DNA from 3 places in the Mesorhizobium sp. M0028 genome. Region 3 is predicted to be linked to each of the others. Evidence: predicted binding sites of a transcription regulator. Region 3 holds the regulator's gene; each other region holds the start of a gene.
The links. Region 3 encodes LexA, which represses DNA repair genes until DNA is damaged. Its sites were predicted from a motif close to TGTTCNNNNTGTGTTCNG; they were not measured.
Positions count from the first base shown of each region.

Region 1: a site for LexA is predicted at 3,569-3,586, ahead of ruvC (crossover junction endodeoxyribonuclease RuvC). Genes of this name have one in related genera too.
Region 2: a site for LexA is predicted at 2,919-2,936, ahead of dinB (DNA polymerase IV). Genes of this name have one in related genera too.

Region 1 covers NZ_JAMYVG010000002.1:365,202-369,640, forward strand. Annotated here, with positions in the region: gene NKJ93_RS06810 (DMT family transporter) at 1-174, opposite strand, end outside; gene NKJ93_RS06815 (Lrp/AsnC family transcriptional regulator) at 308-757, shown strand; gene NKJ93_RS06820 (sulfite exporter TauE/SafE family protein) at 853-1,623, shown strand; gene NKJ93_RS06825 (DUF2269 family protein) at 1,664-2,215, opposite strand; gene rcdA (protease adaptor protein RcdA) at 2,793-3,320, shown strand; gene ruvC (crossover junction endodeoxyribonuclease RuvC) at 3,628-4,140, shown strand; gene NKJ93_RS06840 (AbrB/MazE/SpoVT family DNA-binding domain-containing protein) at 4,197-4,439, shown strand, end outside.
Region 2 covers NZ_JAMYVG010000026.1:48,674-53,112, forward strand. Annotated here, with positions in the region: gene NKJ93_RS29825 (FAD-dependent oxidoreductase) at 80-1,600, shown strand; gene dinB (DNA polymerase IV) at 1,626-2,867, opposite strand; gene NKJ93_RS29835 (GNAT family N-acetyltransferase) at 3,270-3,728, opposite strand; gene NKJ93_RS29840 (hypothetical protein) at 3,799-4,161, opposite strand; gene NKJ93_RS29845 (hypothetical protein) at 4,347-4,439, shown strand, end outside.
Region 3 covers NZ_JAMYVG010000001.1:315,046-319,484, forward strand. Annotated here, with positions in the region: gene NKJ93_RS01555 (ComEC/Rec2 family competence protein) at 1-1,721, shown strand, start outside; gene lexA (transcriptional repressor LexA) at 1,715-2,446, opposite strand; gene kynU (kynureninase) at 2,918-4,165, shown strand; gene NKJ93_RS01570 (hormone-sensitive lipase) at 4,261-4,439, shown strand, end outside.

The DNA.
Region 1 (4,439 bases), on a different contig from region 3:
GCGCAGCAGTCCCAGCGCCGTGCAGATAACCAGCAGCGTTACCGCACCGAAGGCGCAGCGCCAGAACACCACGTCCATGATGGGTTGGCCGGACAGGACGACGAACCAGCCGATCGTGCCGAGGATCGCCATCGCCGCAGTCATTTCGATCGTGCCGCGTACCGTGTTGTCCATGGATGCTCCCGAAACCCGTTGAGATTCTATAATCCCACGGCAGATATGGGCCTTTCCATGACTTGTAGCTGGTGATATGCAGAACGAACCTAATTTAATTAGGTAAACATCGGCTTTTTCTTGGAATTGTAAAATGCTGGACGAGCTCGATAGAAAGCTCCTCGATATCCTGGTCAGGGATTCACGGACCTCGCTGAAGGAACTGGCGCTGCAGGTCGGGTTGTCGTCGCCAAGCGTTTCGGAGCGGCTTCGGCGGCTTGAGGATCGCGGCGTCATTCGCGCATTCACCATCGACATCGATCCGCAGGCGCTCGGCTACGCCTTGCAGGCGATCGTTCGCATCCGGCCGTTGCCCGGTAAGCTGCACATCGTCCAGAAGCTGATCGAGGAAATCCCGGAATTCGGCGAATGCGACAAGGTGACGGGCGATGACTGCTTCGTCGCCCGGCTGTTCGTCCGCTCGATCGGCGAGCTCGACGGGATTCTCGACCGCATCGCCGACAAGGCCGAAACCAGCACCGCCATCATCAAGGCGCAGCCGATCCGGAGACGCCCGCCGCCGCTCGACATGCCAAATATGTGACGGGCTCCGGTGGCGTGGCCCACGTATTTGCGGTCGCGGTCTGGCCATTTCTGGTCTATTCCAGAGTTCAACTTTCCCTCCAGCCTCCTTTCCCCATGTCAGGCCTGCTCATCGATCCCTGGTTCTATGCCGCGGCCATGCCGGCCGTCATCCTCGTCGGCCTGTCGAAAGGCGGCTTCGGCGGCGCCGTCGGCTTTGTCGGCGTGCCATTGATGGCGCTGACCATGCCGCCGGTTCAGGCTGCCGCAATTCTTCTGCCAATTCTGTGCCTGATGGACATTGTCTCGGTGTGGACATGGTGGGGTATCTTCGACCGCAAGATGCTGGCCGACATGATGCCGGGTGCCGTGATCGGCATTGCCCTTGGCTGGCTGACGGCGGCACTTGTAACCGAAGAGATGGTCCGGCTGATCGTCGGCGCGGTCGCCCTGATCTTCGTGCTGCGCTGGCTCTATTTGCAACTCCGCCACGGTGCCGGCCACGCGGCGGAGCCCAACCGCGTTGCCGCCGGCTTCTGGGGTACCGTTGCCGGGTTCACCAGCTTCGTCGCCCATGTCGGCGGCCCGCCTTTTCAGGTCTATGCGTTGCCGATCAGGCTGGATCCGAAGGTGCTGTCCGGCACCGCGGCGATCTTCTTCGCCGTCACCAATGCACTGAAGCTCATCCCCTATTTCGCGCTCGGCCAGTTCGACACCACCAATTTGACCGCGTCGGCGGTGCTGATGCCGCTGGCGCCGCTGTCGACAATCGCCGGCGCCTGGCTGGTGCGGCGGATGCGGCCGGAGCTGTTCTATCCCTTCACCTATGCGACCGTGGCGGTCGTCGCGGTCAAGCTTCTGTGGGACGGCATCGCCGGCCTTCTGTAAGACGGCGGCCCCAGGCGGCCGCCGCCGGATTCCTTAAACCTCAGGCGGCACTCGGCAGCAGCGGCCGCGTCCTGCCAAGCGCGAGAGCAGCGCCGGTTGCCAGCACGAACGCCATGCAGCCAAGAATGGTGATGTCGTGCAGTGTCGGCTTCAGCACCATGTCCGCGATGATCATCAGCATCACCGAATAGTCGAAGCGCGCGGCATTGAGGACGCGCTGGCCCTGGGCAAGCACCGCCGGCGTCACGCCATCCTTGGCGATCATGCCTGCCATGCGGTCGGCAGTCGGCTTGAAGACGAACATGCCGATGCAGAAGGTCGTCGCATAACCGGCAAGGCCGATCAGCACCCACAAATCGGAAAAGCCGACCCAGAAGCCGCACATGATGAGGCCGAAGAGCAATGTCAGCATCGATATCGGCGCGACGAACCGGTTACCGAGCTCGCCAGTGGCGCGCATCGCCTGCAACATGCCTTCGACGTTTCCAGCGCGGTCGGCGCGTACCGCAAGCAGCATCAGGGTGAAGCCGCCGCCGACCCAGAGGATCGCCGAGACGATGTGCAGAAATTTAACGGCCGAGTACCAGTCCATTGTTCGCTCCTTGAGAAATTTTCATGATTGCCGGAGCGCAATTTTGCTCCGCCTCGTTGCGAGGAGCGGGCGTTTAGCGCGGCGCCTGTTTCGGAACGATGTCGCGCGGCGAGCGGATCTGTTTCGGTATGTCGGTCACGATCTGGAGGAACCGTGGCGCAAGCGCGTCGCCCCCACTTCCAGCCGGTGGTGAGAGCGGCGGCTTAGCCGGCCAGCTGTGCTGTTACGGCACAGATGCTGGGCGCTTGATCGAAAAATATGCCCTGCGTTAAGGCTTTGTTAAGCTTTACAGGCGTTTACTATGTCCATCCAGTGATCTGGATTCTTACCGAGTGGTTGGAGCCACTTTGTTTGACGCCTCCCTGTTAAACTCCTGAGAGCCGCCTTATCCGCGGCTCTTTTTTTGTTCGCCGGTATGGAGCCCCTTGGGCCAAATGCGGCCGTTAACCGTTTGTTAAACATGTGCTTGCCTTCGCCGGCAGCGAAGCGCATTTTCAAGCTTCAGTCGTTTAGGCTGCCGGATATGGCGGCCAAGAGCCGAATCGGCCGGCTGTCAGGCAAGTGCAGGGGCGCAGCGATGAACGAGCCTTCGAAGGCGAGCGCGAACACCATCAAGCTGGCGGAGCGCCGGGTTTTCTCCCAATCCTTCAAGCCGCTCTATCAGGAAGGCATGGGCTTGGTCGAGCAGGCGGCCGAATATCTCGACGGCAAGGGCCGCGCCGAGGCCAAGAAGCTGTCGAGGCTGGCGGCGACGCTTTATGCGGCCGAGTCGATGCGGCTGACCACCAGGCTGATGCAGGTCGCCTCGTGGCTGCTTTTGCAGCGGGCGGCGAATTCCGGCGAGATGACCCGCGATCAGGTGGCTTCCGAAAAATCCAAGGTGCGTCTCGACACCGCCTCCGCGCATGACGAGGCGCCCGGCTGGGCCGAGCTGCCGACGGATTTCGTCGACCTCGTCAACCGCTCGCTGCGCCTGCAGGCGCTGGTGCGCCGCATGGACGAGGAGATCTATGGCGGCCTCGCCGAGGTGCCTCAGTCGAGCCGTCGCCTCAATCCGGTCTCCGACCAGATCACGTTGCTCAACACGGCTTTCGCCCGCGGCTGAGAGACCGTTTGGAAACTCTACTCCAGCGGCCATCTGGCGGCGTTTTCTCCGCTTACCTGCAGCGCCGCGTCCTTTTGGACGCGCAAAGGACGCTGCAGCACTTTGATTGCGCATGATCCCCTCGGGATCACGCGTGGGCTCACGGACCCAAATGTCCGCTGCGCTCCGGTTCCCGAAACCACCACCATATGACTCGCCGGAGCGACCTTTCGAAACGGTCTCAGAGGCTTTGTGGACATCACGAGCCCCGTTTCTGGTTTGTTCACATTTCGCTGGCATCGCTGCCCGCCGAAGGTAGACTTGGCGGATGGGGGAAGCGATTCGCATCATCGGCATCGATCCGGGGCTTAGGCGCACCGGCTGGGGCATCGTCGAAAGCCTTGGCAATTCGCTGCGCTTCGTCGCTTCCGGCACAGTACGGTCCGACGACAAGGCGGCGCTGGCGGTGCGTCTTTGCCAATTGCATGACGGGCTTGCCGAGATCCTGCATGCCACGATGCCGCACGAGGCGGCGGTCGAGCAGACCTTCGTCAACAAGGATGCCGCGGCGACGCTGAAACTCGGCCAGGCACGCGGCATCGCCATGCTGGTGCCGGCGCGCGCCGGCCTTGCCGTTGCCGAATATGCGCCCAACGCCGTCAAGAAGGCGGTGATCGGCGTCGGCCATGGCGACAAGAAGCAGATCCATATGATGGTCAAGGTGCTGATGCCGAAGGCGACTTTCGACACCGACGACGCCGCCGATGCGCTGGCCATCGCCATCTGTCACGCGCATCACAGGCAGAGCATCGCCTACAGGATGGCGATGCTGGCCGAATAAGTTTGTTCTTGACTTGTTCTCCAGTGAACAATAAGTAATACCAACGAGGTATTACCATGCGCGTTACCACCAAGGGCCAAGTGACCATCCCGAAGGAAATACGGGATCATCTGGGTATCGGCCCGGGCTCGGAGGTGGAGTTCGTCCCCACCGAGGACGGTGCTCGTGTCATTGCGGTCGACGAAAACATGTCGAAGGAGGAAGCCTCGCGCAGATTCAGCCAGATGCTCGGCCGTATGGCTGGTACGCTGGATCTGGGGGGCATGACGGCGGACGAATATGTGGAATGGCTGAGGGGC
Region 2 (4,439 bases), on a different contig from region 3:
TTACGCAGGCATTCAGGCGTCAAGGAACTTTGAATCCTGGCGTCCGTTTATCCGAATGTCGGGTATGAAGGGCTCCGCCATGAATGTCGGCGACGAAAGGACTGTATCCGTTTGGGCGAGAACCGAAGTCGCGCCTGATGCGGTTCCGCTCGAGCGGAGTGAACAGGTCGATGTCGTGGTCGTCGGATCTGGCATTGTCGGACTGTCGGTCGCCTACGAACTGGCCATCGCCGGGCAAAAGGTGGCGGTGCTCGATCGCGGCCGGATCGGAAGCGGCATGACGGCCCGCACCACCGCGCACCTGTCATCGATCTGCGATGACTATTTTTCGGAACTGATCAAATTGCGCGGCGAGGAACTGGCGCGGATTTACTATCAAAGCCAGTCGGCCGCTATTGACCGTATCCAATCGATCCTGGAGGCGGAGGGTATGGCGTGTGATTTCCGCCGCCTCGACGGTTTTCTGTTTCCGGCGTCGGGCAGGAAGGAATCCGTCATCGAGCGCGAACTGGACGCCGCTCTGAAGATCGGGGTCGACGTCGAGAAAACCGCAGGCGTGCCGTTTGCAGGCTTTTCGGATGCACCGATCCTTCGCTACGCCAATCAGGCGACATTCCACCCGCTCAAATATCTCCGCGGGCTGGCTGCCGGCATCCGCGCGCACGGCGGCGCGCTTTATGCGGAGACCATCGTCGATAAGGTCGAGGAGACCGACGGCGGCGTGCGCGTAAGCACGGTCTCGGGCTTTGCCGTGTCTGCCAGGTCGGCCGTTGTCGCCACCAACTCGCCGATCAACGATCGGGTCGCGCTCCATACCAAGCAGGCGCCGTATCGGACCTACGCCATGTCGTTCGAGATCGCGCGCGACGTTTTGCCGGATGCACTCTATTGGGACACGCTGGACCCCTATCACTACGTCCGTCTGCAGCCTGGCGAAGGCAAGACCGACTTTCTGATCGTCGGTGGTGAAGACCATAAGACAGGGCAGGCCGACGACGCCGACCACCGCTTCACGGCCCTGGCGGCCTGGATCAAAAAATTGGTGCCCGATGTCGGCGCGGAAGCCAATCGATGGTCCGGGCAGGTGATGGAGACGGTCGACTATGCCGGGTTCATCGGCCGCAATCCCGGTGATCGGCGAGTCTTCGTTGCTACCGGCGATTCCGGCCAGGGCATCACCCATGGGGTCGTGGCAGGCCTGTTGATTTCGGACCTGATTCTGAAGGGGGAAAGCCCCTGGCGGGAACTTTACGAACCCTCTCGCAAGACGGTACGGGCGATCGCCGATTATCTAGCGGAGAATGCGACAGCGATCAGGAGTTTTGCCGAGTATGTCGCGCCTGGTGAAATCGATTCCGCCGACAAGCTGCGGCCGGGGCAGGGCGCCATCGTCCGCGAAGGTCTTACCAAAGTCGCGGCCTTTCGCGACGAGGACGGCACGCTCTACAAACGCTCGGCCGCATGTACCCATGTCGGCTGCCATGTCCATTGGAACTCGCTGGAACGCTGCTGGGACTGCCCCTGCCACGGCTCGCATTTTGCCGTCGATGGCACGGCTTTGAACGGGCCGGCCGTATCGCCCCTGGCTCCTGCCGGATAATCTTTTTTCGCCCCGGCCGCGCAGCTCACAATTCCTTTTCGGCGAGCTCGCGAAACGCGTCGGGAACGGACCGCGACAGTCCGAGCGCGACCGAGGCGTAGCCGACCGCCTCCCAGCCGAAGCGGTCGCGGATCTTGTCGACGGCGCGATCTGCGGTCCAGCGCGCCGCGCCCTTCCTGGTGCCGGGGCGGCGGCGGTCGTCGGCGAGCCCGAGCGGCAGTTCCAGTTGCAGGCCGGCATGCTGCTCCAGATGCGAGACAGCGATCGCCAGCAGCGAGATTGTCTTTTCGTGCGGATGGTCGATGAGCACCTTGCGCACCAGCGCCTCGGCGATCTCGGCCAGCATGGCGGTTGCCGATATCGGCTGGTCGAGCGTGATCGAGCGCGTCACCGAGCGCAGGTCGGCAAAGCGGACGCGAACCGTCACCGTGCGGCCGGGGCGGGATTTCGCCCGCAATCTTGTGGCGACCCTATCGGCCAGATGCAGCAGCGCAGGCACGAAGACCTGCTCCTCGGCCGGTTTTCGGCCGAGCGCCGATTGCGCGCCGGCCGAGCGCGCCCGGCGCTGCGTCTCCAGCTTGCGCGGATCGCGGTTCCACGCCAGCGCGTTGAGTTTTTCTCCCGCCGCCGGCCCGAGCAGGCGCTCCAGCGCGCCATCGTTGGTCTTCGCCAGCTCGCCGATGGTGTTGACGCCGATGCCGGCCAGCCGCTCCCTGGTGACCGGGCCGACACCCCACATCAGCTCGACCGGCAGGTGGTGCAGGAACTCCAGCTCGTGGCGCGGATCGACCACCACCAGCCCGTCGGGTTTTGCGACCTGTGAGGCGATCTTGGCCAGATGCTTGGTGCGGGCTACGCCGACCGAGATCGGCAGGCCGAGCTCTGCCCGCACGCGGTGGCGGATCTTGCCGGCGATCTCGGCCGGCGAGCCGAACAGGTGGTTGCAGCCGGCGACGTCGGCAAAGGCCTCGTCGATGGAAATTCGCTCGACCACCGGCGTGAAATCGCCCAGCACCTTGATTGCCGCATCGCCCAGCCGCTGATAGTCCTTGAAATGGCCGCCGACGAAAATGAGTTGCGGGCAGAGTTCCCGCGCCCGCCGTCCCGGCATGCCGCCGCGCACGCCGAACGCCTTGGCTTCATAGGATGCGGCGAGCACTACCCCGCCGCCGACGGCAATCGGCTTGCCGCGCAAGGCCGGGTCGAGCAGTTGTTCGACCGAGGCATAGAAGGCATCCAGATCCGCGTGGAGGATGTTGGCTTCCATCCGCCCGTTCGCCCGCGGCGGTTCAAACGCCGCCTTGTCTAGAGTTTTGATGAGAACATAAAGAGAACATTGTGGGCGGATTGTCAAGCGGCGCGGAGGGCAGGTGGAGGGCAATTGTTTCAGTTTGGCGCCCTCTGTCTGCCTGCGTTCCAGCGTTGGTGGTTGGCGAAAGTCGAAGCAACATCCAATCTCCCCCCTTGCGGGGGAGATGTCCGGCAGGACAGAGGGGGGTGGGACGGATCGCCAACTTCGACTTCAGTTGTTGCCAACTCGAATCAGCCTGAGGGTTTGGCTCCGATTGGTTGACAGGTCGGAGGGACAGCACCCCCCTCTGCCCTGCCGGGCATCTCCCCCGCAAGGGGGGAGATCGGCAGCTTCGCCGACGGCGCCTGCTGCAGCGACCTACAGCGCCATCTTGTAGCCGAGATGGCTGGCGGTGAAACCGAGGCGCTCGTAGAAGGTGTGCGCTTCCCGTCGACTGTTGTCCGTGGTGAGCTGAATGAGGCTGCAGCCGCGCGAACGGCACGCTTCAATCGCCCATTCGATCATCAGCTTGCCGACGCCGCGAGAGCGCCATTGCCGGGCGACGCGAACGCCTTCGATCTGGCCGCGCCAGGCGCCTTTCCTCGAAATGCCTGGAAGGAAGCTGAGTTGCAGCGTTCCGACCAATTGCCCGGCCTCGACGGCCACGGCCAGCAACTGGTTGGGATAGGCATCGATCGCGCTGAAGGCATCGAGATAGGATGGCGCGAGCGGCGTGGACGGGTCTTCCCGGTCTGCGCCGAGCGCATCGTCGGCAAGCATTGCAACGATCGCCGGCAGGTCGGGCGCCTGGGCACGACGGAATTCGATCTCGCTCATCGCGCGGAGACATACGGCGCAGTGTTGGCGATCGCAATATCCGTTTTGACTGCAAGGGGGGCGCGCGTCTTCAGGCGGCCTCCAACGCCCAGAGGCGATAGCCGTAGCGGCGGAAGAAGCGGGCGAAGAGGCGCTGCTGCCTGGCGCGGGCGAGGTCGGCGCTGCGCCTTTCCTGTCGCCAGTGCGGCATGTTGCGGAACATCGACAGGAAGCGGGCGGCGTCCTCGATCGCCTCCTCGGCCGACTGCGCCGGGCGGATCGCCGCCAGGAACAAAGCGCGGCTCGGCTTCATCCGGTCGATCGCCGCCTTGCGCTGGCGATGGCCCTGGCGCGCCGTGCGGATGCCGTCCTGGCGGATGGCCGCGAAGGCGGCAAGCATGGCCGGGCTGTCGCCGGCATAACCGCAGGCCTGGGCGAACTGGGCGAGGTCCATCGTCACTCCCTTGCATTCGGTGGACGGAGCGGCCGCGGCTGCGCCGATTCCAGCTTGCATGGTATAGAAGCATAACTCAAATAAATGAACAAGTGAAACTTTCACGTTGGTGTAAGCGGAACCGACTCGACTCCGCCTCGAAAACCGATAATGTGAACAAAGCAGGAACAACGATGGGGATGGCCATGGCATTAGCGGGCAAGGAAGCGACGATCGCCGATGTCGTCTCGATTGCCGTCGAGTGCATCGATTGCGGCCGCAACAGGTGGTGGAAGCCG
Region 3 (4,439 bases):
GCTATGATTTCTCCTTCGACAGCTATTTTGCCGGTATCGGCGGCAGCGGCTTTTTTCTCGGCAATCCGAAAGTCGTGTCGTCGGGCAGCATGCCGTTTGCCGCGCGGCTTTCTTCCGCGATCGAAGACGCGCGCGAATCCATCGCCGACCATATCCGCAGCCGCATCGGCGGCGCCGAGGGCGAGATTGCTGCTGCGCTGATCGTCGGCGTGCGCGCCGGCATTCCCGAGGAGATCAACGAAGCGATGCGGCGTACCGGCATCTACCACATCATCTCCATCTCGGGGCTGCATATGGCGTTGGTCGCCGGCACCATCATGGCGCTGCTACGCGGCACCTTTGCGTTGTTTCCCGATTTCTCATCGCGACGGCCGGTCAAGAAATATGCCGCGGCCGCCGCGCTTTTTTCGATTGCGGCCTACCTCGTCTTTTCCGGCATTGTGGTGGCGGCCGAACGCAGCTTCATCATGCTGGCGGTGATGCTTATCGCCGTGCTGTTCGACCGGGCCGCGCTCACCATGCGCAACCTGGCGATCTCGGCCATCGCGGTCATTCTGGTGTCGCCGCACGAGGTGGTCGGTCCGAGCTTCCAGATGTCCTTCGCCGCGACGGCGGCCCTTGTCGGCGCCTATGCAGGCTGGTCCGATTACCGCGCCGGCGGGGCCACCACGCCGCCGCCCCGGCGGTCGCCGCTACGCTTTGCCACTAGAAAGGTACTGCTGGGCATGGGCGGCCTGGCGATGACCTCGATCATTGCAGGGAGCGCCACGGCGCTTTTCGCCATATGGCATTTCCAGCGCGTGGCGCCGCTCAGCCTGTTCGCCAATCTGGCCATCATGCCTATCATCTCACTGGTCGTCATGCCCTTCGCCGTCCTCAGTGCGCTGGCGATGCCGTTCGGCGCGGATGGGCCTTTCCTCTACGTGATGGGCAAGGGGCTGACGGCGATGATCGCCCTGTCCGGGTGGATCTCCGAGCGCTCGCCGATCGATGCGGTCGGGCTGATTTCGCTGAGATCTGTCCTTTTGGTGACGATCGCCCTCGTCATTGCCAGCATGGCGACGACCTGGTTGCGGCTCGTGGCCCTTCCTTTTGCGCTCGCCGGCTTGCTAACGACAACGCAGACGCGCGTACCCGATGTATTGATCTCGGAGGACGCACGGCTCGTCGCGCTGCCGATCGGCAGCGGTGAACTCGCGGTCAACCGGGCACGCCCGAATGAGTTCACCATCGACAACTGGAAACGCGCGCTCACATCAGAGGCTATCGTCGCGCCGGAAACACCTGGAAAGAACGATCCGCAATTCGACATTGCCGATCCGGCCGACTTACCGCCGGGCATGCCGTTCATTTGCACGGACGGTCTCTGCCTTGCCAGGCATCCATCCGGCGCGATCATCGCGCTAGCCAATGACCGCGATACTGCACGGCCAGCCTGCGCCTTTGCCAGCTTGATCGTCATCGACGACGCCACCGCCCATAATCCCTGCTACTACGACCGGCTGGTCCTCGTCGTCACCAAACGGCAACTGGCGCGCGCGGGAAGTGCGGCCGTCTATTTCGATCCACAAGCGGCAACACGCGCCGAAATCCGCTTCGCCGTCGAAAAATCATACCGGCCCTGGCACGTGCAGCGGAAATTTTCCCGCGCGGCGCGGGGCATGCCGCCATACCGCAGAGCCGACAAGCCAAAAGCCGGCGCCAAGGGCGCAGCTCAGTAGCGGCGGATCAGCCCAACGAGCTTGCCCTGCACCTTGACCCTGTCTGGTCCGAAGATGCGCGTCTCGTAGGCCGGATTGGCGGCTTCCAGGGCGATCGAGGCGCCCTTGCGGCGGAACCGCTTCAGCGTCGCTTCTTCCTCGTCGACCAGTGCCACCACGATCTCACCGGGGCTCGCCGTATCGGCATTGCGGATGATCACCGTGTCGCCGTCGAAAATGCCAGCCTCGATCATCGAATCGCCTTTGACCTCGAGCGCATAATGCTCGCCGCCCATGATCATGTCCGGCGGCACCGAGATCGAATGCGTCTGGTGCTGGATGGCATCGATCGGCACACCGGCGGCGATGCGGCCCATCACCGGGATAGACACGGCGGCGACGACATCGTCGTCATTGCCGGCTGCAGGGACGCGCGACGATGTCGGCTTGCCTTGCCGAGGACCTTGCCCAAGACTGCCCTGGATGACACTCGGCGAGAACTTGCGTGCCGCATTGAGGCCGGGGGCGATCGAATCGGGCAGGCGCAGCACCTCCAGCGCACGGGCCCTGTTGGGCAAACGGCGAATGAAGCCGCGCTCCTCCAGCGCCGTAATCAGCCGGTGGATTCCCGATTTGGAAGCCAGGTCGAGCGCTTCCTTCATCTCGTCGAAGGAGGGCGGGATACCGCTTTCCTTCAGCCTTTCGTGGATGAACATAAGCAGTTCGTGTTGTTTGCGTGTCAGCATAGCGACCCCCAACAGAATCAGAAAAACAAACCCAGAACAAACACTATCTGTTCCAGTTGTGTTCCGCAACTGTTTAAAGTTTAATGAATGTGTTAGGGCTCGGGTAACGATACCACTCGCCAAACCGGGACGCTGCATTTTCACCGCCGCGGGCCTCATCGCCTTGATTCTGCTTTCGTTTGCGGCCTCTGGGTTTCCAGAAGGCGGCACTGGTATCGGCCGTCAGCCGGCAAAGGGGCACGGAATTGAAGCCGTATCGACTGTGCGGTTTGGTCAATGCACCGTGAACGAAACGAACTCAAAACGCCAACCTTGGGTTGGCTTGGCTCCTGGTTTCCACCGCATGGTCAGGCAACTTGTCGCCGGTGGAGCCTTGCTGCGCGATACCAGGTAATGGAGAACCGCTCGTGACCGATGGATGCCGTCGATGCGTGTCCGGCGTTGCGGTGAATCTTGGGGAGCAGACAAATCATGACAGGAATTCCCGATCTCGTGGCCATAAGGGCGATGGATGCTGCAGATCCGCTGCGCGCGATGCGCGACCGCTTTGTGCTGCCGCAAGGAGTGATCTATCTCGACGGCAATTCGCTAGGGGCCGCTTCGCGTGCCGCTTTCGATGAATTGAGCAAGGCAGTGACCGAAGAATGGGCGCATGATCTCATCCGCGCCTGGAACACGGCCGGCTGGTTCAACATGCCGCTCGAACTTGGCGACCAGCTCGGGCGCCTGATCGGTGCCGCGGCCGGCCAGACGGTGGTCTGCGACACGACATCGGTCAACATCTACAAGCTGCTGCACGCCGCCATGGCCATGCGGCCGGAGCGGCAGGTCATCGTCGCCGAGGGCGACAGTTTTCCGACAGACCTCTACATGGCTGAGGGTGTGGTTTCGACGCGAAAAGATACGCTGCTGCGCCTCTCGGGGGTCGACGCGCCGAGCATCGAAGAGCTGATCGACGAACGCACCGCCGTGGTGCTGGTCAACCACGTCAACTACAAGTCGGGCGAACTGCGCGACATGCCGGCGCTGACGCGCAGGGCCCAGGAAGCCGGGGCGATGATCGTCTGGGATCTCTGCCACACCGCCGGTGCGATGCCAGTCGAGCTCGACACGGCGAACGCCGATTTTGCCGTTGGCTGCACCTACAAATATCTGAATGGCGGACCGGGCGCGCCTGCCTTCATCTATGCGGCTGAGCGGCATCTTGCCGACATCCAGCAGCCGCTCACCGGCTGGTGGGGCCATGCACGGCCCTTCGCCTTCGAGCCAGGCTATGCGGCCGGCACCGGCATCCGCCGGTTTCTGTGCGGCACCCAGCCGGTCCTGTCTATGCGCACGCTGAAGGGCGCGCTCGACATCTGGAACGATGTCGACATGACGGCGGTGCGCAAGAAGAGCATCGCGCTGGCCGATCTGTTCATCGAGCTTGTCGAGGCAAAGTGCGGCACTTACGGGCTAACGCTCGAAAGCACGCGCGACGGGGAAAAACGCGGCAGCCAGATTTCATTCATGCACGAGCATGGCTACCAGATCATGCGCGCGCTGATCGAACGTGGCGTGATCGGCGATTTTCGCGCGCCATCGACCATGCGCTTCGGCTTCACCCCGCTCTATGTCGGCTATGCCGATGTCTGGCAAGCCGTCGAAGTGCTTGAGGACATCCTGCGCACCGGTGCGTGGAAGGATGCGCGCTTCGCCATCAAGGCGGCTGTCACTTGAGATTGATGCGAGAGCTGGAATCGTGAGGCTGGCGACGACGCGCCGCGCGATGCTCACGCTCGTTGCAAGGCCATATTGCCAGGGGAGGGCGCAGGGTGTTCGAACGTCACATTGCCGATTGGGACAACGCCTATGCCAACGGCGCCAACATAGCCGGCAGCGATCGCTGGCCGGCGGCCTGGGTCGAGCCCGCGCGGGTTTTTCGCGACGTGCTTTCGACCGAGGGCCGGGCGCGGCTCGACATGGCCTATGGCGATGGCCCACGCAACCGGCT